2 regions of the Alteromonas sp. I10 genome follow, and region 2 is predicted to be linked to the other one. Evidence: predicted binding sites of a transcription regulator. Region 2 holds the regulator's gene; the other holds the start of a gene.
What was found. Region 2 encodes FliA, which starts transcription of late flagellar genes. Its sites were predicted from a motif close to CTAAAGNTNNNNNNNNNNNNGCCGATA; they were not measured.

Region 1: BZA03_RS18675 (DUF5610 domain-containing protein) is a predicted target of FliA. The motif match lies at 9,829-9,855, and genes of this name have one in related genera.

The regions. Positions count from the first base shown of each region.
Region 1 covers NZ_QJJN01000011.1:172,813-185,040, forward strand. Annotated here, with positions in the region: gene BZA03_RS18630 (phosphoadenylyl-sulfate reductase) at 1-499, shown strand, start outside; gene BZA03_RS18635 (TIGR03899 family protein) at 496-1,332, opposite strand; gene BZA03_RS18640 (EAL domain-containing protein) at 1,547-3,772, shown strand; gene BZA03_RS18645 (uracil-DNA glycosylase family protein) at 3,769-4,347, opposite strand; gene BZA03_RS18650 (hypothetical protein) at 4,462-4,767, shown strand; gene sthA (Si-specific NAD(P)(+) transhydrogenase) at 4,824-6,245, opposite strand; gene BZA03_RS18660 (fatty acid desaturase) at 6,425-7,552, opposite strand; gene fabR (HTH-type transcriptional repressor FabR) at 7,894-8,490, shown strand; gene trmA (tRNA (uridine(54)-C5)-methyltransferase TrmA) at 8,611-9,708, opposite strand; gene BZA03_RS18675 (DUF5610 domain-containing protein) at 9,885-11,198, shown strand; gene BZA03_RS18680 (RNA-binding protein) at 11,278-11,742, opposite strand.
Region 2 covers NZ_QJJN01000001.1:131,259-143,486, reverse strand. Annotated here, with positions in the region: gene BZA03_RS00560 (homocysteine S-methyltransferase family protein) at 1-563, opposite strand, end outside; gene metA (homoserine O-succinyltransferase) at 567-1,505, opposite strand; gene BZA03_RS00550 (DUF2802 domain-containing protein) at 1,616-2,050, opposite strand; gene BZA03_RS00545 (chemotaxis protein CheW) at 2,110-2,601, opposite strand; gene BZA03_RS00540 (chemotaxis protein CheW) at 2,619-3,425, opposite strand; gene BZA03_RS00535 (ParA family protein) at 3,433-4,197, opposite strand; gene BZA03_RS00530 (chemotaxis response regulator protein-glutamate methylesterase) at 4,226-5,356, opposite strand; gene BZA03_RS00525 (chemotaxis protein CheA) at 5,385-7,619, opposite strand; gene BZA03_RS00520 (protein phosphatase CheZ) at 7,632-8,387, opposite strand; gene cheY (chemotaxis response regulator CheY) at 8,422-8,805, opposite strand; gene BZA03_RS00510 (RNA polymerase sigma factor FliA) at 8,842-9,573, opposite strand; gene BZA03_RS00505 (MinD/ParA family protein) at 9,570-10,436, opposite strand; gene flhF (flagellar biosynthesis protein FlhF) at 10,442-11,851, opposite strand; gene flhA (flagellar biosynthesis protein FlhA) at 11,881-12,228, opposite strand, start outside.

The DNA.
Region 1 (12,228 bases), on a different contig from region 2:
TCCTGAGACATATAAGTTTATTGATGAACTTGTAGAAAAGCTCAATTTAAATTTGCATGTGTACAGCGCAGAGATGTCTTCTGCGTGGCAGGAAGCGCGCTTTGGCAGACTTTGGGAACAAGGCATCGAAGGTATTGAGAAATACAATAAGATGAACAAAGTTGAGCCAATGCAGCGCGCCTTACGTGACCTGAAAGCAGGTACGTGGTTTGCAGGTTTGCGTAGAAGCCAATCAGATACCAGGGGAAAGCTTCCAGTTCTACAAAAAGTAGGGCAGCAGTTTAAACTTTACCCGATCATTGATTGGAGCAACAAAGACTTACATTACTACCTGAAAGATAACGACTTGTCTTATCATCCGCTTTGGGAGCAAGGGTATGTATCCATCGGTGATTGGCATACCACGCAGTCGCTCCAAGAAGGAATGAGTGAGCAAGACACGCGCTTCTTTGGTTTGAAACGTGAGTGTGGATTGCACGAGTTTGGTGACGGTATTTAACTTACGTTAAATACCTCGCCTAACACCGACTTAATGCTGGTTAAATACACTTCATTAGGCGACTTAGTCACTAATTTATACAGCTCACTGCCGACCGAAGTGAACTTGTAATACACCAAAGCAACCCCCGACGTTTTACTGGTTAATGAAATATTTTCATTTACGCATCGCCAGGTTACTTGCTGACCTTCATCGTATTCGGCGCTTTCAATTTCGCTGGTATAAATCAACTTCATCTCTTGCAAAGACAACAGATCAGGGTAACTCAACCCTACGTTGGCTAAGTTAATTTGCTCAGGAACAGGGCGTCTCAATAGTGAAAGCAAGCCTTTGCGTTTGTGATACCCCACAAGAATACGCGGGACCGCATCGTTATTTCTTCTACTCGCAACATTCACAGCCTTATTGAATACTTGTGCATCCCTATGAGTTAGCGTCTTTAATAGCTGCAATGTACGAAGGGAAAAACTGCCCGGGCGAGCCACCTCAACGGCAAAAATCTTTCCCCATAATTCCTGCATGGGCGGGCTGTAAATTTCCTCAGCCATGGTACTAAATGCGAAAAACCAGTCGGGATCAAGATTATCACTAGTTTGTTCGTTGATCGTCACATTTAATGCTATATTTAATACAGCTTGAAGATTGCTCGCTTTTTGGGTTTCTAATATTTGTTTTCTTCTTTCTAGTGCATGCTTTTGCTTTTTAGGATCAGGGGACATCATAGAGGGGCTTATACCCACTCTGGCAAACCAGGAAAGCATGCGTTGGCGACTAGCATCGGTTTTCACTGCGTTGCTGGCCGCTTTTTCAGCCGCAGGCGATTCGGCTGTCACCTTTACAGTCTTCTCTTCCGTTTCCTGTGGTTTTTTTACCTCAGGGGAAAAGTGCTGGGATGTAATCTTCATAAATGCTTAAATGATCGAATGTAAAATGGCATGTAACATGAGAGCACTATTGCATTGCGTAACCCATTTATCAATGTAATCGTTGCCTTAATACAATGAGTAGCGCATTCTTGTTTTGTTTGTATCGAGGAAATGAGCGGTAATGTCGGCAATGGATTACGATAACGACGAATTAATTTTTTTAGATGATGATGGTTCAGTTGAAGAGCAAACCTTATTGGGCAAAGACTGGAACATTCTTATTGTCGATGACGATGAAGAGATTCACACCGTAACGCGTCTCGCGCTATCTGATCTCATCGTAAACGATCGCAAATTAAACTTCATCCACGCTTATTCAGCAAAACAAGCCAAAGAAATGCTGCACGAATATGGCAACAGCATTGCCATAATTTTACTTGATGTCGTTATGGAGACTGATGACGCGGGTTTTGATGTTGTTAAATACATCCGCGAAGACATGAAGTTAGTTGAACCTCGAATTATCTTACGTACGGGCCAGCCCGGCTACGCGCCTGAAGAGCAAGTCATTAAAGTTTACGATATCAATGACTACAAAACCAAAACAGAACTTACTCGCGCCAAATTACTAACTACTATCATTTCCTCACTACGCTCTTATCAGCAAATTGTAACGATTAGTCAAAGCCGTGCTGGTTTAGAGAAAATAATCACCTCTTCAGCGAACTTGTTTGAAGAACATTCGGTGAAAGAGTTTTGCGAAGGTGTAGTTACTCAGATTAGTTCGCTTATTGGTTTAGATTCCGAAGGTTTATTGTGCGCAAGAGCGGGTTCTTTGCTAGACCGAGAGGACGAAGAGGTTTACGTGCTTGGCGCTGCGGGGGAGTATGCGAAATTTATAAACCAGCCTGTGTTCACGCTTAAAAACCTTGAAATTGAAGAAAATATTAGTCGGTGCCTACGTCTTAAAAAGCACATTTTTGAGCCTAGTTGCTCTGTGCTGTATATCAGCCGCGCTGGTTTTGAAGCTGCCGTATTTGTTCGACAAACCCACGAGATTAGTGAGCTAGACAAGCACTTGCTTGAGGTTTTTCTATCCAGTATTTCAGTGGGATACGAAAACGTTAATCTTTTCCATGAATTAAGAAATGCGGCGTTCAGAGACTGGTTAACCCGTCTGCCAAACCGCAATGAGTTTATCAATATGCTCGATAAACCTCATTTGTTTGCCGGAGAAAACTATAGCGTAGCTCTTATCGACGTAAATCACTTTTCCGATATAAATGATGGTTTAGGGCAAGAAGTCGGCAACGAATTGTTGCGAGCTATAAGCGATCGCTTTCAATCTTCTTTCGATAGCATAGTTAAAAAAGGCCGCATAGGTGCTGATGTATTTGGTCTTATTGGTCCTGACGATTTGGTATGCCCCAAGTCCATTAACAACATTTTCCAATCTTCATTTCAGGTAGGTGATCACACCCTTCCGGTGAATATAACACTTGGTTTGTGCAAGTTAGACAATAAACGCCACATCGGCATTGAGATTTTAAAGCGCACGAATATTGCGTTAAACCGTGCTAAGAAAAATCTGACAGATAACTTCGAATATTACGCCAAAGATATTGAAGATCAGACGACTTGGCGCCTAGATATGATTCGCCAACTCCGAAGTGACTTTGCAGCAAGAAAGCTGGAGCTGTGGTTTCAGCCGCAAGTGGACTTACTGAATGAAAAAGTTGTTGGCATGGAAGGCTTACTACGCTGGCCCAATGGTGAAGGGGGATATATTTCTCCCGCCGTATTTGTGCCACTTGCTGAGTATTCAGGCCTTATCGTTGATATCGGTGAATGGGTATTAGAAGAATCATGCCGTCGTCTTCAGGAATTGAAAGAAAAAGGCTACGGCCATCTAAGAGTTGCCGTTAACATCTCTATTCCGCAGTTCCGTGACAGGTTATTTGTAGAAAAAGTTAAGCAGGCACTATCTAACGCCAACTGCGACCCAAGCCTGTTAGAGCTAGAAATAACAGAAAGCGTGGTGATGGATGAGCCGCAAATTGTAATAGATGCATTGCGTTCGTTAAAAGAATTTGGGGTGAAAATAGCCATTGATGACTTTGGAACAGGCTTTTCCTCCATGAGTTATCTACAGCAGCTTCCGTTAGATCGATTGAAGGTCGATCGTTCTTTTGTCAAAGACATTAAACCGGGTGCAAGCGCAGTGCTTGCTGAGACCATTGTGACTTTGGGTAACAAGCTAGGCTTATTGACTATCGCCGAAGGCGTAGAAAAAAGAGAGCAGGCGAGTTACATGATAAAGCTTGGATGTGACGAAGCACAGGGCTACTTGTACGCGAAGCCTATGCCGTTCGATGCGCTTTTAGCGTTTCTTGAAGAGCACGACTAAACTTTTAATACAGATTCGACAGTGTCTCGCAACTTGGGAAGGATATCTAATTCAAACCAAGGGTTTTTAGCTAGCCACCTGTTGTTTCTTCCTGACGGGTGGGGCAGTACGAAATGTGTTTCAGTCGGACTGCGTACAGCTTCAGTTAACGTTTTGTGTTGCGGTAAATAATACTGTTGCGAGTAACGTCCCACGTAAAGCGTTACTTCAGGTTTTAAATGAAGAAGAAAGTCATTATGCCAAGCGGGAGCACATTCTTTTCTTGGCGGGGCATCTGCTCCATTTTTATAACCTGGAAAGCAGAAGCCCATTGGCAGCACCGAAATTAAGCGTGGGTTATAAAAGGTCTCCCTCGAGACAGACAACCAATCGCGTAACCGATCTCCGCTGGGATCATCAAACGCAATGTTGCGTTCATGAGCTTTCAACCCCGGTGCTTGCCCAATAATAAGCACTTTAGTTGAAGGTGCAGTGCTAAATATGGGGTTGGGTTGATGCGGTAGGTGAGGGGCACACAGTCTACAATTTCTCGCTTTAACCACCAGTGCATCGTGGCCTTTCACATTTTTCTCCAAATATTTCTCTTTGTCATACTTTTGTCACAAAACTATGATCTCAGTTTGACTATCTTATGTATATACAGTATGTTTAATAGTGACAGTAGTAGACTGTAACACAGGAGAAGAAACATGCGTAAAGTAGTACTAACCCTAGCTCTATCAGCGGCCTTTGGTATTGCGCATGCGGAATCTGGTGATAACCAGCTTTTCGATTGCATGGATGCGAAAACATTCGAAATGAATAACCAATGTATGTCTGACAAAATCGGCAATAACATTCGTTTCCGTGATGCACAAGCAAAGTTGATCGACATTGCAAGCGATAGTCAGGGTGACTACGCCATTGCAACAATGACGTTCGATCAAGAAAATATGCACATCGACATCGTAGCACATAAAGATTCGCTTAACGCGCTTGCTGCGAACCGTAACTAAATTCTTAGTTAACGCATATTAAGCCGGCGACAATCTCGCCGGCTTTTTTGTGTCCGTTAGAAAATTCTATTAAGTCCATTAATAGCAGCAACTCGATAAGCTTCTGCCATGGTTGGATAGTTAAACGTAGTGTTAACGAAGTAATCTATGGTATTGCCTTCGCCCTTTTGCTGCATGATCGCTTGGCCGATGTGAACAATCTCGGAGGCACGTTCACCGAAACAATGAATGCCCAAGATTTCTTTAGTTTCGCGATGAAACAAGATTTTCAGACTTCCTGTCTGCGTTGACGCGATTTGGGCTCTGGCCAAATGTTTGAACTGAGCTCTTCCCACTTCATAAGGCACTTTCGCTGCAGTAAGCTCTTGCTCTGTTTTACCAACAGAACTTATTTCTGGGATTGTGTATATGCCTGACGGAATATCTTCTACCAATGCCGAATGTGTTTTTATGCCAAGCATAGCTTCAGCGGCAAAGCGACCTTGGTTATAAGCCGCAGATGCTAAACTTGGATAGCCAATGACATCGCCGACTGCAAATACATTGTCTACGTCAGTTTGATAATTTTCATTAACCTTGAGTTGGCCTCTGCCATCGGCTTTTAAACCAATATTCTCGAGTCTAAGTGTATCTGTATTACCCGTTCTTCCGTTAGCAAACAAGAGACAATCTGCGCGCATACGCTTGCCCGACTCTAAGTTTAAAATAACCGAGTCATCGGTAGCTTCAACCGAAGAATAGGCTTCATTGTGCCGGATGAGTACGCCATTGTTCCACAGGTGATAACTGAGTGCGTCTGATATCTCGTCATCAAGAAATGACAGTAAGCGATCGCGCATGTTAACGAGGTCAACTTTTACGCCTAGTCCTCTGAAAATACTGGCATATTCAGAGCCAATGACCCCAGCGCCATAGATAATTATTGATTTGGGATCGTGATCTAAAGATAGGATAGTGTCTGAGTTATAAATACGCGGGTGATTAAAGTCGATGTCTTTAGGACAATAAGGACGCGACCCTGTGGCAATAGCAATTTGGCCTGCAGTGACAGTATCTTTAGAGCCATCTTTACGGGTTATCTCTAACGTATGCGCATCTACGAAACTGGCTTCGCCGTGAAATAGCGTCACACGATTTCTGTCGTAGAAAGAAGAGCGAAGTCGAGTTTGGCTTTTTACCACACCGCTAGCATGGCGCATGATGTCAGAAAACGTAAGACTCTTACTTAAGTGGTTGTCGGCAAACAAGGGAGAAGAGTTATATTCAATAAGACGACTTACTGAGTGACGAAGCGCTTTCGATGGAATGGTTCCCCAATGGGTACAACCCCCTCCCACTGCCTCGTAGCGCTCAACAACCGCCACTTTTTTTCCGGCTTTGGCAAGCTGCATTGCAACGCCTTCACCACCAGGACCTGTGCCAATAACGATAGCGTCGTAATGATACGACGGGGCTTTGGTTTTTTGCTTCGTTGCCATCTTACTTTCCCATGTTGTTACTTTTGTAATGCGATGTCACCACTAGATTAGCCGCAATACAAAATGAATGATTCTGGTTTTAGTATAACGACCTTATCCAACTATAGAATAAAAAAAAACCACATAAGCAGACACTTATGTGGTTCTTAGCGTTCAAACGTATAAAAGAGGGCGTTAATTTACGCCATTTGCAATGACAAACTATGTAACTGTGTCCATTTCTCTTTCTGTACAGCAAATGCGTGTTTCAGCTCTTTGTACTTGTATGCAAGCTCAAGCCCTTCGATACTGCGCTTTAGGGTGCGTTGTTTAACGCGCATAACACGTTTTTTCGTGGCGTAGTATTCACTCATGCGCTGCATTAACAAGTCGTATTCTTCTTGAATGGTATGCATCATTTCTTCAGCATTAGGCAGTAGCGATACTTTTTCACTTGCTCTTTGCAGCTGCATTGCTGCTAACGCTTTCTCGATGCGCTCTTCTGGCACTTTGCGAAGGTTGGATGTCAGTCCTACCAGTGATAATCCCTTAATAAGCCATTTTGTAGGATCAAACTGATACCAGCGAATGCCATTACGATAGTCGTACTCAAAGATGTGATGGTAATTGTGATAACCTTCACCAAAGGTAAAAAACGCAAGAATACCGTTATCTCGTGCTGTGTTCTTATCGGTGTAAGGCTGGCTACCCCAAAAATGAGCAAGAGAATTGATAAAGAAGGTTACGTGATGCACTAGCACCAGGCGAAGTACACCGGCTACCAAGATCATGCCTAATACGTCACCATTTAAATAGCCCAGAAGACCTGTGATACCAAAGTTGGCCGCCAGCACGATGGGCAAATAGTAGTTATGCTGCCACATCACCACTTTATCTTTTTGAAGATCTTTACAGTTACTGTAGTCATCGTAACGTTTGGCCTGATACTCACGCAACATCCAGCCGATATGCGCAAACCATAGCCCTTTCTTGGCAGAGTAGGGGTCTTTGTCGTTATCATCAACATGACGATGATGAACGCGATGATCTGACGACCAGTGCAAAATACTATTTTGCAGCGCCATAGCGCCACCAATCGCAAGGATCACACGAACAACCACATTGGCGTCGTAAGTTTTATGCGACCATAAGCGGTGGTAGCCGGCAGTTATAGACATACCGGTAAAGTAAAATAGGAATATAGCCGCACCGATTTCTGCCCAATCGATGCCTTGATACGCCACCCATAGCGGCACACCAATAAACGCAATTGCGCCAGATATAATAAATACCAGCACATTAGTAAGGATAAGAGGAGGTTTTTTCATTTTATACAACTTGGCTTACAACTGTTCGCTAATTTATCGTTTTACGAGGCTTCAGGCAAGCAAAACCCAGATTAGTTCTGCTTACATGTGTAAAGTTTAATTATAGTAAAGCTACGCTGAAGCGCTCGTTAATTGTGGCTTTTTCTGCTTAATGCTTGTTTATAAAAGAGATGATTCTGTTTCTCTTTCCCCACTGGTGTGTGTTGCGATAAACTACACATGCTAGTCTTTGATGTACGAAGTTTGATTGCGTTAATGGCTATACAGATGACGTAAGGGCTTCAACCCTAAGTGCTAAAAATCATCAAGCCGTTCAGAGCTAATCAACCTATGGTGCGAATGTGAGTCGACAAGAACAGAAATTAAAAACCCGCCAAAATATCATTCATGCTGCGTTTTCTTTGCTCGATGAAAACCGCAGCTTATCGGCAATCAGCTTGCGTGAAGTTGCCCGAGAGGCAGGTATAGCACCTACGTCTTTTTACCGACACTTTAAAGATATGGACGAATTGGGTTTAACGCTGGTGGATGAAGCCGGTTTAGCATTGCGGCAGCTTATGCGTCAGGCAAGGCGGCGGATAGCCTCTGGAGGCGGCGTAATACATACTTCTGTTGAAACCTTCATGGAATTTATTGCGGCAAATACAAACGTATTTCGTTTATTACTACGCGAGCATACTGGTACGTCGTCGGCTTATCGGTTGGCAGTATTTAGAGAGATTCAACACTTCATCGACGAGTTGACCGACTACATTATTGAACAGCAGGGCGTAGAATACGCATGCGCGCAGCTTCAAGCTGATGCTATGGTTAGGCTCGTATTCAGTGCAGGTGCTGAAGCACTAGAAGCTGATGATAAGCTTCGCCGCGAAATTGGTGAGAGAGTGAAAGCACAGCTTCGCTTCGTTCAAGTAGGTGCAACGCAAAAAAGCGTATAATTGAATTAGTGGCGATTGGCCTTTTAAGTCCACATCGTTTGCTCTAATCAAAGCCACCTTATTTTAATACGTCTTCATAGGCCTTTGTGACTCCAAAGGCCTTGTCAATTTGTACCAAAACTAGCTTTTGCGTGTAAGTAAAACGCCCGCCTCAATGTGATGAGTAAACGGGAATTGATCGAATAGTGCCGATTGAGCAACGTCGTGAGTTTCACTTAAAAGCTCAAGATTTTGCGCCAGCGTTTCAGGGTTACACGAGATATACACGATATTATCGTAATCCTGAATCATTCTAAGCGAGTCTTCATCTAACCCAGCTCTTGGTGGGTCAACCAATACAGTTGTGAAATTATATGTACTTAGATCAATGCCTTCTAAGCGACTAAACGTACGTTCACCTTTCATAGCCTGAGTGAATTCTTCAGCGGCGAGTCTTACGATCTTCACATTATTAAGCTGATTTTGTTCAATATTAAACTGCGCAGCTTGTACAGAGGGCTTGGCTATTTCGGTCCCCACAACATTATCGAAGTGAAGCGCTAGCGGCAGTGAGAAGTTACCTGCACCGCAATACATCTCCAGTAAATCGCCAGAGAGCGGCTTTACGCAATCTAGTGCCCATTCAATCATGCTACAGTTCACTTCGGCATTGGGCTGAGTGAAGCTATTTTCGATATGCTTAAATATGAATTCTTTGCCATTAACGGGTAAGCGCTCAATAACAAAATCGTTGTCGATAATAAGCTTTTGTTTTCTCGCACGGCCGATGATGTTTACTTTCGGAAAGTGAGCCTCGAGTTTCGCCTTTAATTCTTTTGCAGCCTCTTGCCACTTCTCATCTAGTTGACGATGGTATAAAAGGCTGATGACAAGCTCGCCAGATAGTGCAGAAAGATAATCGATTTGAAAAAGCTTCTTTCTTAGCGCCTCATTTGGTCTTACTTCTTCAAGCAACAAAGCCATAGCATGGTTTATTGCTTTACAAGCTGGAGGGAAGCTATCTACGCGATACTTTTCTTTTGTTTCCTGGTTGAACATGATGTGAAATAAATCATCGCCCTCATGCCATACTCTAAATTCGGCGCGCATACGGTAGTGCGTTGGTTGCGATGGGAATACGGACAAGTCAGGCGCATTGAACGGAGAAAGTAACGCAGTAAGACGTTCTACTTTTTCGTCCAACTGAGCTTGATAGCGTTGTTGTTCGGTCGCGGTCATAAAATTCTCCATTCAATGTTGAGGTCGCGAATTGTAGTCCCTTATAAAATAACTGCAACAAGCGCTATCTACTTCTGCATTATTATTAGGAACGACCCAGTAAAAAAAGCTGTATTAAAATTAAACAATACTGATTCTTTGCCGATAATAAGATTGAGGATAGTGAGGATCAAATTATGAACGTGGGTCAAATTAAGGCTTTTATGGGCGACCAGAAGGTCGATCAAAAAGCAGATCAAAAGGCATCAGTTCACCCGAACGAAATGTTGAAAAAGCAGTTACAGCAAGACGGATTGCAGCAAGCGGCTGAGTTTTCTAAACAACAAGCGGCATCAGTATCTGTTTCCAGTAGCCAAACTAGCATCGGCTTACGTGTGGTAAGTAGCAGCCTTAACCAAGCGTTAGTTATAGATGGCCAAAAGCCACAAGAAGCCAAAGAGAAAAGCATTGAAGATAAGTCGAACAGTTTGTTCGACTTTGAAAAAGTTGCCAGAAACGTACTTAAGTTCGTAGGTGGCGTTATTAGAGGTGCGGCAAACGGTGGTGCCAGCGAAGAAAAGCTTAATGGCTTATTTAGCCAAGCGAGAGAAGGCGTAAGCCGTGGATTCGCTATGGCTGAAAAAGACCTCGCTGGTTTTATGAATGAAGAGATTGAGCAAGGAATGACAAAAAGCCGCGCTCTCATCGATACAGGAATAAACGATCTGGAAACTGACATATTTGGTCGCCAGCAGCCGAACGCTGTAACGCTTTCGTCCTTAAACGCGGTAGCTGCATCTGATGAGAAAAGCGGAAGCTTGCTGATTCGAACTAAAGATGGCGACGAAGTGAGTTTTAGTTTTGAGAGTCTTCGCTCGTTCCAAGCATCTCAACAACTTAATTTCCAAGCACAGGCATCTCAGGAGCAATCAGGCGGTAGTGGCGAGCAAGGTGAAAACAATTTTTCAGCGTCATACCAACAACAAACTTCGTACCAATACTATGAGCGAAGCGGTATTAGCTTTTCATTAAAAGGCGAGCTTGATGAAGATGAGTTAGAGTCGATAGCTGATTTGGTTGGTCAAGTTCAGGATCTCGCCGACACCTTTTACAGTGGTGACATCGACAAAGCATTTGAAGAAGCGTTAAGTTTAGGCTTTGACGATAAAGAGTTAGTTGGCTACGCGTTACAGTTAAATAGAACAACACAGACCGAAGTGCTAAAGACGTATGAGAACATCCAACATTACAATGAAGACAAAAGCGATAATTCGAAGTTTGGAAATGTGGTTAGCCCTATAGCGCAATATCTAGAAAAGATGATGGATACTTTTGCTAATGCCGAAAGTACGTTAGAAAGTAACGAAGACTATAATACCTTAATAGGTGGGTTGATTAATGAGATCAAAGACGTGCAGGTGCCAGATCTTGTATCTGCTATAAATAGGTTTCACGCTTTTAATCAAACGTTACTTAATGGACTTCCTCAATCTGCTGAGACAAGTGAATAACTAACTATTTACTAATATAAAAGCCCGGTAGCGAAAGCTAACCGGGCTTTTTTATAGCCTATAAACCGTACTCACAAAATTATGCGTGTTCGACTTTGTCCTTTGCAGGGCGAACTTTTAGGGTTCGCTCCTGGAAGATTGAGTCGTTAGTTTTATCGATAACGCTGTTTAAGTCGTCAGTTACAACTTCGATAAAACCGTATCCTTTTCTTTTTCCAGTTTTACGATCCTTCATTAAGCGAACCGACTGTACTTCAATAAAGCTACTGAAGTATTCCTTTACTGCGTTCTCGTTTGCTCTATAAGGCAAATTACCCACATATAAAGTTTCTACTGATCCGTCATTAGAATGTGCTCTGGCATCTGAGGAAGATGGACTTTGAATAAGAGACGCTAGCCAAGGAGTAACGATACCGCTGATCAGCAGAGCTGCTGAGACGGTCAGTGGAACATGGACGTTTAAACTAGCAGAAGAAAATAACAAGTAACCTGCAATTGCAAAAATAGCGCTAATAACAGCGCATTGAATAAAGCCTACTTTCATATACCTACCTTTCTATTGTTTATTATGGTGTTGGAGGCTGTATATAGTTTACTCATTTGTAACAAATTGAACAATAAAATGTGAAAAAACTAGTCTAAAGATGGATTGAGTCGCTAGAAATGATGCAGAAATGAGCGGTTAACACCAAAAGTGGCTTAAAAAGCAAAAAAATCCAATTTAAGTGTTGATCTTTCACAAGAGGTATCTATAATGCGCTCCACGTTCTGAGGGGGCTTCGAGAAAAACAAAGCCAACTCAGCAACAAGTGCAAAACCAAGTTTTAAAACAAATAAAAAGTTTAAAAACATGGTTGACATCGAAAACAAACGATGTAAAATGCGCACCTCACTCGAACAGGGTGAGTCACTAAGAAGCAACGGCTTCAAGTGAATGTTCTTTAAAAAATTAGACAAGACAATCTGTGTGGGCACTCGTTAAGAGTGTCACAACGACGATTCATATTTCGATATATTTAATTGAAGAGTT
Region 2 (12,228 bases):
ATGGTTTCCAGCATGATTAAATCTGCACCGCCTTCAATGAGCGCTTCGGTAGACTCGCTATACGCTTCCACGAGTTCGTCAAAAGTAACATTGCGTTTGCCTGGGTCGTTAACGTCAGGCGAAATTGAAGCAGTGCGGTTTGTTGGCCCAAGTACGCCCGCCACGAAACGGGGTTTGTCGGGTGTCTTTGCTGTGAACTCATCGGCAGCTTTACGCGCCAATTTAGCTGCAGCTAAATTAATATCACGGGATTGAGCCTGCATATCGTAATCGGCCATAGCGATAGTCGTAGCATTAAACGTATTCGTTTCAATAATGTCCGCGCCAGCTTCAAAGTAATCACAGTGAATTTGATAGATGATATCGGGCTGGGTAAGAACCAACAAATCGTTGTTACCCTTAACATCGCAGTGCCAGTCGGCAAACTGTGTTCCGCGATAATCTTCTTCTTCTAACTTATGGCGCTGAATCATGGTGCCCATGGCGCCATCTAATATAAGGATGCGCTTTTTAGCGGCTTCTGTAAGCGTTGCTTGCGCGCTAGAATTTGGTCTTTGGCTCACGTGCTACCTCTTTGGCTGTGACTTTTCAGCAAGCTGACTTAAATCGTAAGGCGTGGTCTGATAGACATAATAATTCAGCCAGTTTGTAAACAATAGGCTGCCGTGTGAGCGCCACTGTACAATAGGAGACTTGGCTGGATCATCCTCTTCAAAATAATTTTTTGGAATTACTGGCGTTTGTCCCGCGGCAATATCTCGAAAATACTCATCTTTAAGTGTATCTGGATCGTATTCCGGGTGGCCCGTCACAAATACCATACGCTTATCTTCTGACGCCACAATATAAGCGCCTACATCGTCAGACTCTGCAACAACACTAAGTCCATCGACGCTGTTATACAACGAGGTGTTAATATGCCCATAACGGGAATGTGGTGCGTAAAATGAAGGATCAAAGCCTCTTAATAGCTCATTGTTCGGGTCATTCACTTTATGTTTAAAGACACCTGAAAACTTTTCGTCTCTAAGCTCTCGTGTAATGCCGTAAAAGTGATACATGGCGGCGTGAGCAGCCCAACATAAGTAAAGGGTTGAGTTCACGTGACGCTGCGCCCACTCCAATATGGTGGTCATGGTTTCCCAGTACTTTACTTCCTCATAATCGATAAGCGCGAGAGGCGCACCGGTGACAATAAGGCCATCGTATTTCTTATTCGCTACCGCTGAAAAGTCGTGATAGAAAGCATCCATGTGCGATTGGGGGGTATTCTTCGGCGCTTGATTATCAATTCGAATTAAATCCACGTTTATTTGCAGTGGCGTGTTCGATAATAGACGAAGTAACTGTACCTCTGTTTCTATCTTGTTCGGCATTAAATTAAGAATACCGACTTCAAGAGGACGAATATCCTGATTGGCAGCCCTGTCCATGTCCATGGTAAAAATGTTTTCACCTAGTAGTACATTCTGCGCGGGTAACTGCTCAGGAATACGAATTGGCATAGAGGGCTCCAGTGATAAATTACAATATCTGTATTGTGTCTATAACTGGCGATATGTCAACATCTTTACGTCTAGACGTCTAAACGTTTTTTCTCTGGTGCTCAAAAATACTAATTATTTTGTTTATGCACCATTACCAACATCTCAGCTTCGGCACGAGGAATGTCGCAGGCTTCAATAATTTCATCAATGCTAGCGCCTTGCTTGACTAAGTCCGCCGCACGCTGATATAGGCGTAGGGAAGGATCTTGAAGCTTGAGTTCTCGAAGCTGGTTTTCAATATCAGTTTGCTTTTCGTCTAATTCTTGAAGGTGTCGAGTGATCACCAAGGTGCGTGCTTGCGCCTCAGTTTGTTGATTATTTGCATTTTTAGCAAGGGCTTCAGTGCGGGCAATAGCCTCTGCGTTAGCATGTTCGCTTTCGCTTAATGCAGAACGCAACTGCTTAATGTGTGAATACAGCACACCCATCGCGGCGATGAGTATAACTACAAGAATACACAGTATGAGTTCTAATAAGGTAGGTGCAGCAAGCTGCCAATCCATGGACATAACCCTTGGGGAAATGTAGGCAGTATTATAATCAATACCGCCTATTCATTTATTTAGATGTTGCTAAGCTCATCCCACTCTTCGTCGCTTAACAATTTATTAAGATCTACAAGAATAAGCAGTTCGCCGTCGCGGTTACTTACACCTTGGATAAACTTAGCACTCTCTTCAGTACCTACGTTAGGGGCACTATCAATCTCTGAAGATTTCAAGTAAACCACCTCAGCGACACTATCCACCAGAATACCAACCACCTGCTCGTCAGACTCAATAATAACGATACGGGTATTGTCAGTAATTTCTGTTGGCGGTAATCCGAAACGAGCACGCGTATCGATAACCGTTACTACGTTACCACGCAGATTGATAATACCAAGTACATAGTCAGGTGCACCGGGTACAGGGGCTATTTCGGTATAACGCAAGACCTCTTGAACTTGCATCACGTTGATACCGTAAGTTTCTTCACCTAAACGATACGTTACCCATTGAAGGACTTCGTCGTTGCTGTCGGTGGCGTTATTATTTATTCTTTCGTCGCTCATGAACCTGGCTCCCAATACTATGGCGTCTGGTCGTTACTGCCTAAGCCTTTGTTAAGCATAGATATTAATTCTTCAACGTCAATTAACGCGCACATTTTTTCTTTAACCATCCCTGCTAACCAGGGACGCTTACCTGTGGACTCGCGCCATTTAACATCATCGGTAGTCAAATTGACCGTATTGACTAGCTTTTCACTAGCCAGACCCCACGCACTTTCCCCTAACATTATAAGATATCGGTAGTTAAGCGATTGTGCGAGGTTTTCGTCATATTTTTCTGGCATTACCCATTTTGCAGAGTCAACAACACTTAGTTTAGACTCTCTGTGCAACATTACACCCATAAACCAATCAGGTTTTCCAAATAAAGGGCCAATCTTCTCAATTTGGTGGATCCCACCTAGCGACGTCAAAGGCACCGCAAGTGTTAACCCTGCAACCTCAAAGAATAGCGCCTGAAAGCGAAAACCGAGAGTATCCTTTAGTGGAACTTTTGTTTTTTCAGCGCGGTTTAACGCAGCTTCTTGTTCATTTTCTACTAAAGTTTCTGCGTGAGACTGTTGCTGTTCATCTTCAATTGTCTTTGCTTTTTGCGTTTCAATTAACGATGTAACCTTTTCCGCTATCGCTTCTTGTTCATTCGATAGCGGCTCACTTTCATTGGCGGTAGAAGCAAGTGCCGTTTCAGCCATCTGCTGAGAAGCCTGCTCGAGCAATTTTGCCGTGCGCGCAGTCACATCTTCCGGTGCTTCTGGCTCTTTGAGGAGGCTATCAAGGTATGCCTCCATCACTTCTTCACGGGCAAAAGGCGATTGCTTGCTCATGTTCTCGTTATTTCTCCAATACCGCTAATAGTTTCTCGTACGCAGACACACCACGTGTTTTGGGGTACGCTGCGGAAATGGGAAGCTGTACTAAACTTGCATCCCTGAAGTGCGTGTCGACGGGAATAACCCCTTCCCACACGCGCTCACCATAGTCATTCATTAAGCGCTTTCGCGATGCAAGCGCCGCGTTAGTGCGCTTATCAAACATAGTTGGAATAATCACAGTATCAAAGGATTTGTCCAACGAACGTCCCATAATTTCCATGGTACGAATCATTCTGTCTAGCCCTTTAAGCGCCAGATATTCCGTTTGGGTAGGCACGATAACCTTGTCACACGCTGCAAGAGCGTTAACCATCAGCACCCCAAGCACTGGAGGGCAATCGATGATAGCAACATCGAATTCCCCTGCGATTTTTGCCAACACTTTTTTTAGGACTAAGCCCATACCTTGTTCGCTACCCATCGTTCTATCTAAGGTCGCGAGCGCCATTGTTGCAGGAAGCACATATAAGTTGTCTAACTTTGTCGGGCACAGACAATCCATAACATTATCGGCCGTAATGTCATTAGACTTAATAAAAATATCGTAAACTGAATGACTTGACGCTTCTGCATCGATACCGAAGTAATAACTCAGCGATGCATGTGGATCAGTATCAATCATGAGCACTCGCTTGCCTTGCTGTGCAAGCAAGCCGCCAAGGCTCACCGTAGTGGTAGTCTTTCCTACACCACCTTTCTGATTCGCTACTGTCCACACTTTCATATTTGCTGTTCCATTACTGTTCAAACTGCTATCGCATTTCGGTTTGAACGCAACTGCTCATATCATCAATGTTTATATTTTTACTGGATATATTGGCAACGGCTACAGCTTGAGGCATACCGTACACAACACAGGAATCTTGGTCTTGAGCCCAAATCGTTGCGCCTTTTTCCTTGAGCATTCGACATCCTTCTCTGCCGTCAGCCCCCATACCCGTCAATATAATTCCTAATACATCCCCACCATAAGCTTTAGCCAGAGAACTGAAAGTGAGATCAACACTGGGCTTATAATTCACCTTGTCACTCGCATTTGCGTCAACAATGGCAATGCGTTTATTCGCACCTATGGTTTCTAGCAACATTTGCTTCCCACCGGGAGCAAGATACGCATGACCTGGTTTTAGAATGTCACCGTGCTCGGCTTCTTTTACTCTAATCTTACAGTTTGTGTCTAAACGCTGTGCAAATGCCGTAGTAAATGTTCCAGGCATGTGTTGTACAAGCAAAATGGGGTAAGGAAACTCTGCAGGTAAAGGAGACAGCACTTTTTGAAGCGCCACAGGCCCGCCTGTAGAAGCCCCAATTGCCAAACACTTGTAGTGCTTTCCCGTCGCTCTTACAGACGAAACGGTTGGTTGTTTGGCTGCGTCTTTATGCCCTGATAGCAACCCTGATGTTTTAAAAAACGCCTGCTTTGGCGCATTATCAGGAAGCTTTCTTGCCTCTGTAGAGCGAAACGACGGACGCTTAAGACCAATACCACGACGCGCTATTAAGCGTACTTTTGTACACAACAAGCGCGATGCGTCTTTTCTGTCCTGCGCGATATCTTCAAATTTCTTCGGTAAGAAATCGAGCGCGCCCGCTTCTAACGCATCTAATGTCGCTTGCGCACCATGATGCGTAAGCGACGAAAACATAAGAATAGGTGTAGGCCGTTTGTCCATTATGGCCTTTACAGCTGAAATGCCGTCCATGACAGGCATTTCAACATCCATCGTTATCACATCCGGCTTAAGCGCTTCTGCTTTTTCAAGTGCATCGCGCCCATTTCTCGCTTCCCCAACAACTTCAAGTTCCCTATCGCCATCGAGTATTTCTTTTACTCGACGACGATAAAAAGTCGAGTCGTCCACGACAAGGACTTTAAAGACCATGGATTATTATTCCTGTTAATTCATCGCCTTACTTGATGGGTTTACGCGCATACCGTTTAAGCAGGCTCGGAATATCTAAAATTAGTGCAATTCCACCGTCTGATGTAATCGTGGCTCCCGCCATACCAGGCGTGCCTTGCAATAATGCATCAAGAGGTTTAATAACCACTTCTTCTTGGCCTATTAGCGCGTCTACTACGAATCCTACTTGTTGTGTACCAATTTGCACTACAACAACGTGTCCCTTTTCTCTATCGATGTTTTTGGGACCTCGAATCAACCATTCACCAAGGAAGAACAACGGAATTGCTTTTGAACGAACTATCATTGTTAGCTGGCCATCGACCGTGTTGGTCTTTTTGATGTCCATATTTATTATTTCGTTCACCGCACCTAATGGTAACGCAAAGGTTTGTTTTCCTACAACAATCATTAGCGTCGGAAGAATGGCTAGCGTTAGCGGAACTTTGATATCCAGTCGCGTGCCTTTTCCTAGCTGTGAATCAATGTTCACGGTGCCGTTAAGTTGGTTAATTTTGGTCTTAACCACGTCCATGCCCACACCGCGACCAGAAATATCACTAATTTCAGTTTTGGTTGAGAACCCTGGCGCGAATATCAAGTTAAACGCTTCAACATCCGACATCCGTGCAGCTGCGTCTGCGTCTAGTACACCGCGACTAATAGCAATTTCTTTAAGCTTTTCAGGATCCATTCCTTTACCATCATCTTCGATGGTTAGAAGAATATGATCGCCTTCTTGAGATGCCGATAGCTGAACCGTACCCATGCGCGGCTTACCCGCTGCAGCACGGTCATCAGGCATTTCAATACCATGGTCGACGGAGTTTCTCACCAAATGCACAAGTGGATCGGCCAGTGCTTCAACCAGGTTTTTGTCTAAATCAGTTTCCTCACCCACAAGCTCAAGGGTTATTTCTTTTTTCAAGCTTCTAGCGAGGTCTCGAACAACGCGAGGGAAACGACCAAACACCTTCTTGATTGGTTGCATGCGGGTTTTCATTACCGCACCTTGCAAGTCGCCCGTTACCACATCTAAGTTGGCAATGGCTTTGGACATGCTTTCGTCGTTACTGTTGATACCCAAGCTTATTAGCCTGTTTCTCACTAGTACGAGTTCACCCACCATGTTCATAATTTGGTCAAGACGCTTGGTATCTACACGTACTGTAGTCTCAGCAGGAGGCGCAGCTGGTGCCGCCTTCTTCTCATCTTTTTTAGGCGCTGCTTTTGGTGCAGCAGGCGCGCTTGCTTTAGCTGGCGCTGCGGCGCTAGGAGCAGGCGTCGCTTTTGGCGCAGCGGGCGCTGCTTGTTTCGCTTTTTGAACCGCTTCTGTTGCTGCCTTATCTACAGGAGGCTCTGGCGCCTTTGAAACGGCTCCCTGCTTGGTAGGCCCTTGCCCTGAGCCATGTAGTTGGTCAAGCAGTGCTTCAAATTCGTCATCGGTGATTTCTTCATCACCAGCTGAACTCGGCGTAACTGGTGCTGGAGCTGGTGTATTTGCCTTTGGCGCAGCTTCTTCACCACCAAACTTGCCTTTGCCATGTAAATCATCGAGCAGCGCTTCAAATTCTTCGTCGGTGATATCGTCGTTATCACTAGCGGCAGCAGGTGCAGCAGCCTTTGCAGGTTCGCTTTTAGCCGCTGAGGACTGTCCTGGTGCCCCAGAGCCATGAAGCTCATCAAGCAGCGCTTCAAACTCATCTTCAGTGATTTCGTCAATACCGCCGCTATCACCAGAACTTGGTGCCTGTGCAGTAGGCTCTTCAACAACTAATTCTGGCTCTTCAATCGCGGGCTCAGGTTCTGACGCCGGCGCGCTTTGTTCACCAAAAATATTCTCATCTGGAGATTCCGGGCGACTTAGTTTGTGTAACAAGTCTACTAGGTGTGCATCTGCTGGCTCTAATGGATCCCGAGCTTTCACTCGTTCAAACATTTCAACCACCACATCTGTGGCTTGCAGAATAATATCCATCAGTTCAGGGGTTAGTGTTCGTTGACCGTTACGCATTACGTCAAAGACGTTTTCCGCACCGTGACAAATTTCTACTAACTCGGTAAGAGACAGGAACCCTGCTCCCCCTTTAACTGTGTGATAACCACGGAAAATTGCATTCAGCAAATCCGCATCTTCAGGATTGTTCTCAAGATCAACGAGCTGTTCTTGTAATTGTTCAAGTATCTCTCCAGCCTCAACTAGAAAGTCCTGTAATATATCCTCGTCAACATCAAACGACATGCGCCCGCTCCCCTAAAAACCTAAGCTAGACAGAAGATCATCTACATCATCTTGGCCTGACACGACGTCGTCGCGCTTATCGGCATCAATGATAGGGCCTTCTGCCTCTACACCATCAACCTTATCGGCCTTAACGCTAGATGGTTTAGTTTGTTCTGCACCGTCGCGTTCACCAAACATGGTAAGCATGTTAACTAAGCTGTCTTCCACTTCTTTAACCAAGTCGATAACGCGGCGAATAACCTGACCAGTTAAGTCTTGATAACCTTGAGCCATCAATACTTCTGTAAGTAACTGTGTAAGTTTAGCTGACTGTGCCGAACCTTCTTCCAACAATTCGTCTAAGTCTGCGCATAAAGCCTTGAATTCACCCAACTCTATTTGGCGATTCATCAGCTTCTTCCACTCAGGCATAACCTTTTCGATGCGCGCCGACAGCATTTCAGCTATAGGCATGCTCGCTTCAACGGCATCCATAGTAGTATTAGCAGCTTTTTCAGTTTCTTCAATTACGTAGGTTAGGCGGGATTGTGCATCGGGAATATCATCGGTCGCGAGATTTTTAATGCGGTCGTCTATTTGGAAATTATTCAGCGCGTCATGGAGCTGACGCGTCAGTTTCCCTACTTCGGCAAATAACTCAACGTTTTCTTTCATTGAGGCCGCTTCTAATAGGGCATTGGCTGAAGCGTTGTCACCCTCTTCAAGGTAGGTGACAAGCTGTTTTGCTTCTTCCAACGAAATTGGAACGTTTACATTCGTTGACATCCAGTAAACCTCATTTCTCTGGTGAGCGTCTGGATCAACCTAAACGTTCGAATATTTTATCTAATTTTTCTTTAAGTGTTGCTGCAGTGAACGGCTTAACAACGTAGCCATTAACACCTGCTTGCGCAGCGGCAACAATTTGCTCTTTCTTCGCTTCAGCAGTAACCATAAGTACTGGTAGGTGCTTGAGCTTGTCATCGGCTCTAATCGCGCGAAGCAAGTCAATACCCTGCATTCCAGGCATGTTCCAATCGGTAACTACGAAATCGAAATCACCTTGCTGCAACATAGGCAATGCAGTACTTCCGTCATCCGCTTCCTGGATGTTGGAAAAACCCAAATCTTTAAGTAGGTTTTTGATGATACGTCTCATGGTAGAAAAATCATCGACCACGAGAATTTTCATGCTTTTGTCCAAAATAGCCTCCAGTGAGGGGTTAATTGTTATTAATTTCTATTCTTCGTCAGCTTGCCACGACTTCATTCGTGATTTGAGTTTTAACATGGCCTGACTGTGAATTTGACTGACTCTCGATTCACTTACATCAAGAACCTCACCAATTTCTCTTAGGTTCAGCTCTTCATCATAATACAGCGAAAGTACAATCGCTTCTCTTTCAGGTAATGTCGTAATTGCATGGGCAAGCGCTTTTTGGAAAGCGCCTTGCATCAAATCTTCCAGTGGTGCGTCGCTACCTCGATTTTGCTCTGTCGAAATAACATCTTCTGACACACCTAAATCTTCAATACCTACCAGCTTTCCGGCATTTACTTCATTAAGCATTTGGTGATAGTCCTGCAAGCTTACATTAAGCTTATCAGCAATATCAGAATCTCTAGCATCGCGGCCTGTTTCGCTTTCTACTTGCGAAATTGCTTCAGTGATCGCTCGGCCATTTCGGTGAACTGAACGCGGTGTCCAATCCCCTTTGCGAATTTCATCTAGCATAGCACCGCGAATGCGAATGCCGGCAAACGTTTCAAAGCTGGCTCCTTTTGAACCATCAAAGTTTCGCGCGGCTTCTAATAATCCAATCATGCCTGATTGAATTAAATCGTCTACAAGAACACTAGCCGGCAATCGCGCTATCAAGTGATGCGCTATACGCTTAACCAATGGCGCATGTCTTTCGACTAACTGCGCTTTATCGGTTTGTTGTTGATAAGCGGCTGCCTTGCTGTTCAACGCTGACTTCCTACGGCTTTTTCTGCAACTAATTGTTCAATGAAAAACTCTAAATGGCCACCTGGCTGCGCTGGAATAGGCCATGTTAAGGCTTTACTCGCCAACTGTGTTATTGCAACGGCTGCCGGTGAACCTGGGTAAGCATCGACAATGGCTGTTTGTTTACGCACTGCTTTACGAATGTTCTCGTCAAACGGTACTGTCGCCACTAATTCTAGTGCAACATCTAAAAAACGCCCTGTCACTTTGCTCAATTTACTAAATAGCTTTTGGCCTTCTCGCACGTCGCGCACCATATTAGCCACAACTTTGAAGCGGAAAACACCGTGCTCTCTATTCAGAATTTTTATCAATGCATACGCATCTGTCAATGAAGTAGGCTCGTCACACACAACGACCATGATGTCTTGTGAGGCTTTTGAAAAGCTCAACACCATGTCTGAAATACCTGCCGCTGTATCAACGATAAGCACGTCAATTTGCGAGCGCAGCTCACTAAAGGCACGAATTAGGCCAGCGTGTTGCGTTGGCGACAATTCTGCCATCGACTGCGTGCCTGATGTGGCAGGGGCAATCTTTATTCCGTGCGGACCGGTCACTAATACTTCATCAAGTGTACATTCGCCGGAAAGCACGTGGGATAAGTTTTTCTCAACACGCAAACCTAACATAACGTCTACGTTAGCAAGACCGAGGTCCGCATCGAGAACCATTACACGTTTACCTTGCTTCGCCATGGCGATAGCGGTGTTCAATGTAATGTTTGTTTTACCTACGCCACCTTTGCCACCGGTGACGGCGATTACTTTGATTAACCGTGATTGCTTCATTTTTCTTAAGCTACTCGCTTGGTCGTCAATCATACTGCTTATGCTGTTTTAATTGCGTTGTTACCACTAGTATGATTCAAACCGTACTTTTTATAAAGCTTTGCAGCAGCGGAAACCAAAGATTTCGCTTCTGCAATCTTAATGTCTTCAGGTACTTTTTGACCATCGGTGACATAACTAACCGGTAATTGGTATTCAACCGCTGCACTAAGCACCTCTCCTAAAGAGTAGCACTCATCTAACTTTGTGAAAATACAGCCACTTAGTTCAATATCATCATACGCTTGAATGATTCTCTGCAAAGCAGGATATTGCGTATTTGCTTGCGCTACCAAATATTTTTTAACATTTGGCATTTGTCCGTTATCAAACTGCTTAATTTGTTTAATTAATCGACTGTCTCTTTGACTAAATCCAGCCGTATCAATCAATACTAGTCGCTTATGACGAAGTTGGAATAATAAATCCGCAAGTTCTTCACTAGTCTGCGCTTTTCTCACCGTGCAGCCAATAATCTTTCCGTAAGTCGCTAGCTGCTCATAGGCGGCAATTCTATACGTATCAATGGTAATCATCGCAACCGACTCTGCACCGTATTTCTGCGCATAGCGGGCAGCAAGTTTCGCAACGGTAGTTGTTTTACCGGTACCTGTTGGCCCTACTAATGCAACAGCACCTTGTGCGCTAAGTATATCGTTTCCTGTCACATTTATGCGATTAGCCAATAGGTTAAGAAGATATACCCATGCATCTCGTTCGTTGTAATGTGACGGCGTATAGCTAATAAGCTGTTTCGCTAACGCGTTGCTTAACCCCATATCGGTTAAACGGGTGATTAGATATTGATGAACAGGTTTTTGACGTTTGTTCTTAGCTTCCATCAAGTCGGCCACTTGATATTGCAATACATCGCGAAGAGACGCTAGCTCTTCCTTGATTTGCGCAAGCTCCGCTGACTGCGTCACAGAGGTATCATCCATACTTGACGCTTGATGCTCTGGGAAAGCGTTCTGACGAACTGGTTCATGAGAAGACTGCTGGGCTTCTACGTCGTCAATAAAGGCTTCTGAGAAGTCTAAGTGCGAAGCAATTTCATTGGCGTGCTTAGCATTCGCTGTCATTGGTTGGTTAGGTTGCGCAGGACTCGCCACGCCATTATTTCCACCGTGCTGCTTTTCTAGCAGTGCTTTAAGGCTATCAGGACCGTCGTCACCAATGATTTCGCTCAAGCTAGGCACTGCCTTTTGACCGGGTGTTTTTGCAGCGGCTTGTGGAGACGCTTTCGGCGTAAACAACTTCGCTTCAGGCTCTTTGTCGTAGGCTGCGACAAGCTCAATACCGTCAGCGACTTTGCGATTTGACATGATCACAGCGTCACTGCCCAATTCAGCTTTAACTTGGCTTAACGCCTCACGCATATCTTTGCCGAAGAAACGTCTAATTTTCATTGCAACCTCTCCAATCACCCAGTGTCAGATTATTGACCGACCGAACTGACTATTTTTATTTGTTTGTCGTCAGGCACTTCTTGGTAAGACAGAACATGAAGCCCAACAACCGAATATTTTAAGAAGCGAGACAGAACGGGTCGTAGCATGCCTGAGGTAAGGAGTACTGCAGGCTCTCCTTCTAACTCTTGCTGCTGACTGGCTTGCTGCAATGATTTTTGCAGCTTGTCTGCCAGACCTGGTTCTATGCCAGCGCCATCTTCGCCACCTGCTTGAAGTGACTGGTGCAACATCTGTTCCAACTCTGGCGCCAAGGTTATGACAGGTATCTCTTTTGCACCTTGAGTAATTTCTTGGACAATTAAACGTTTAAGGGC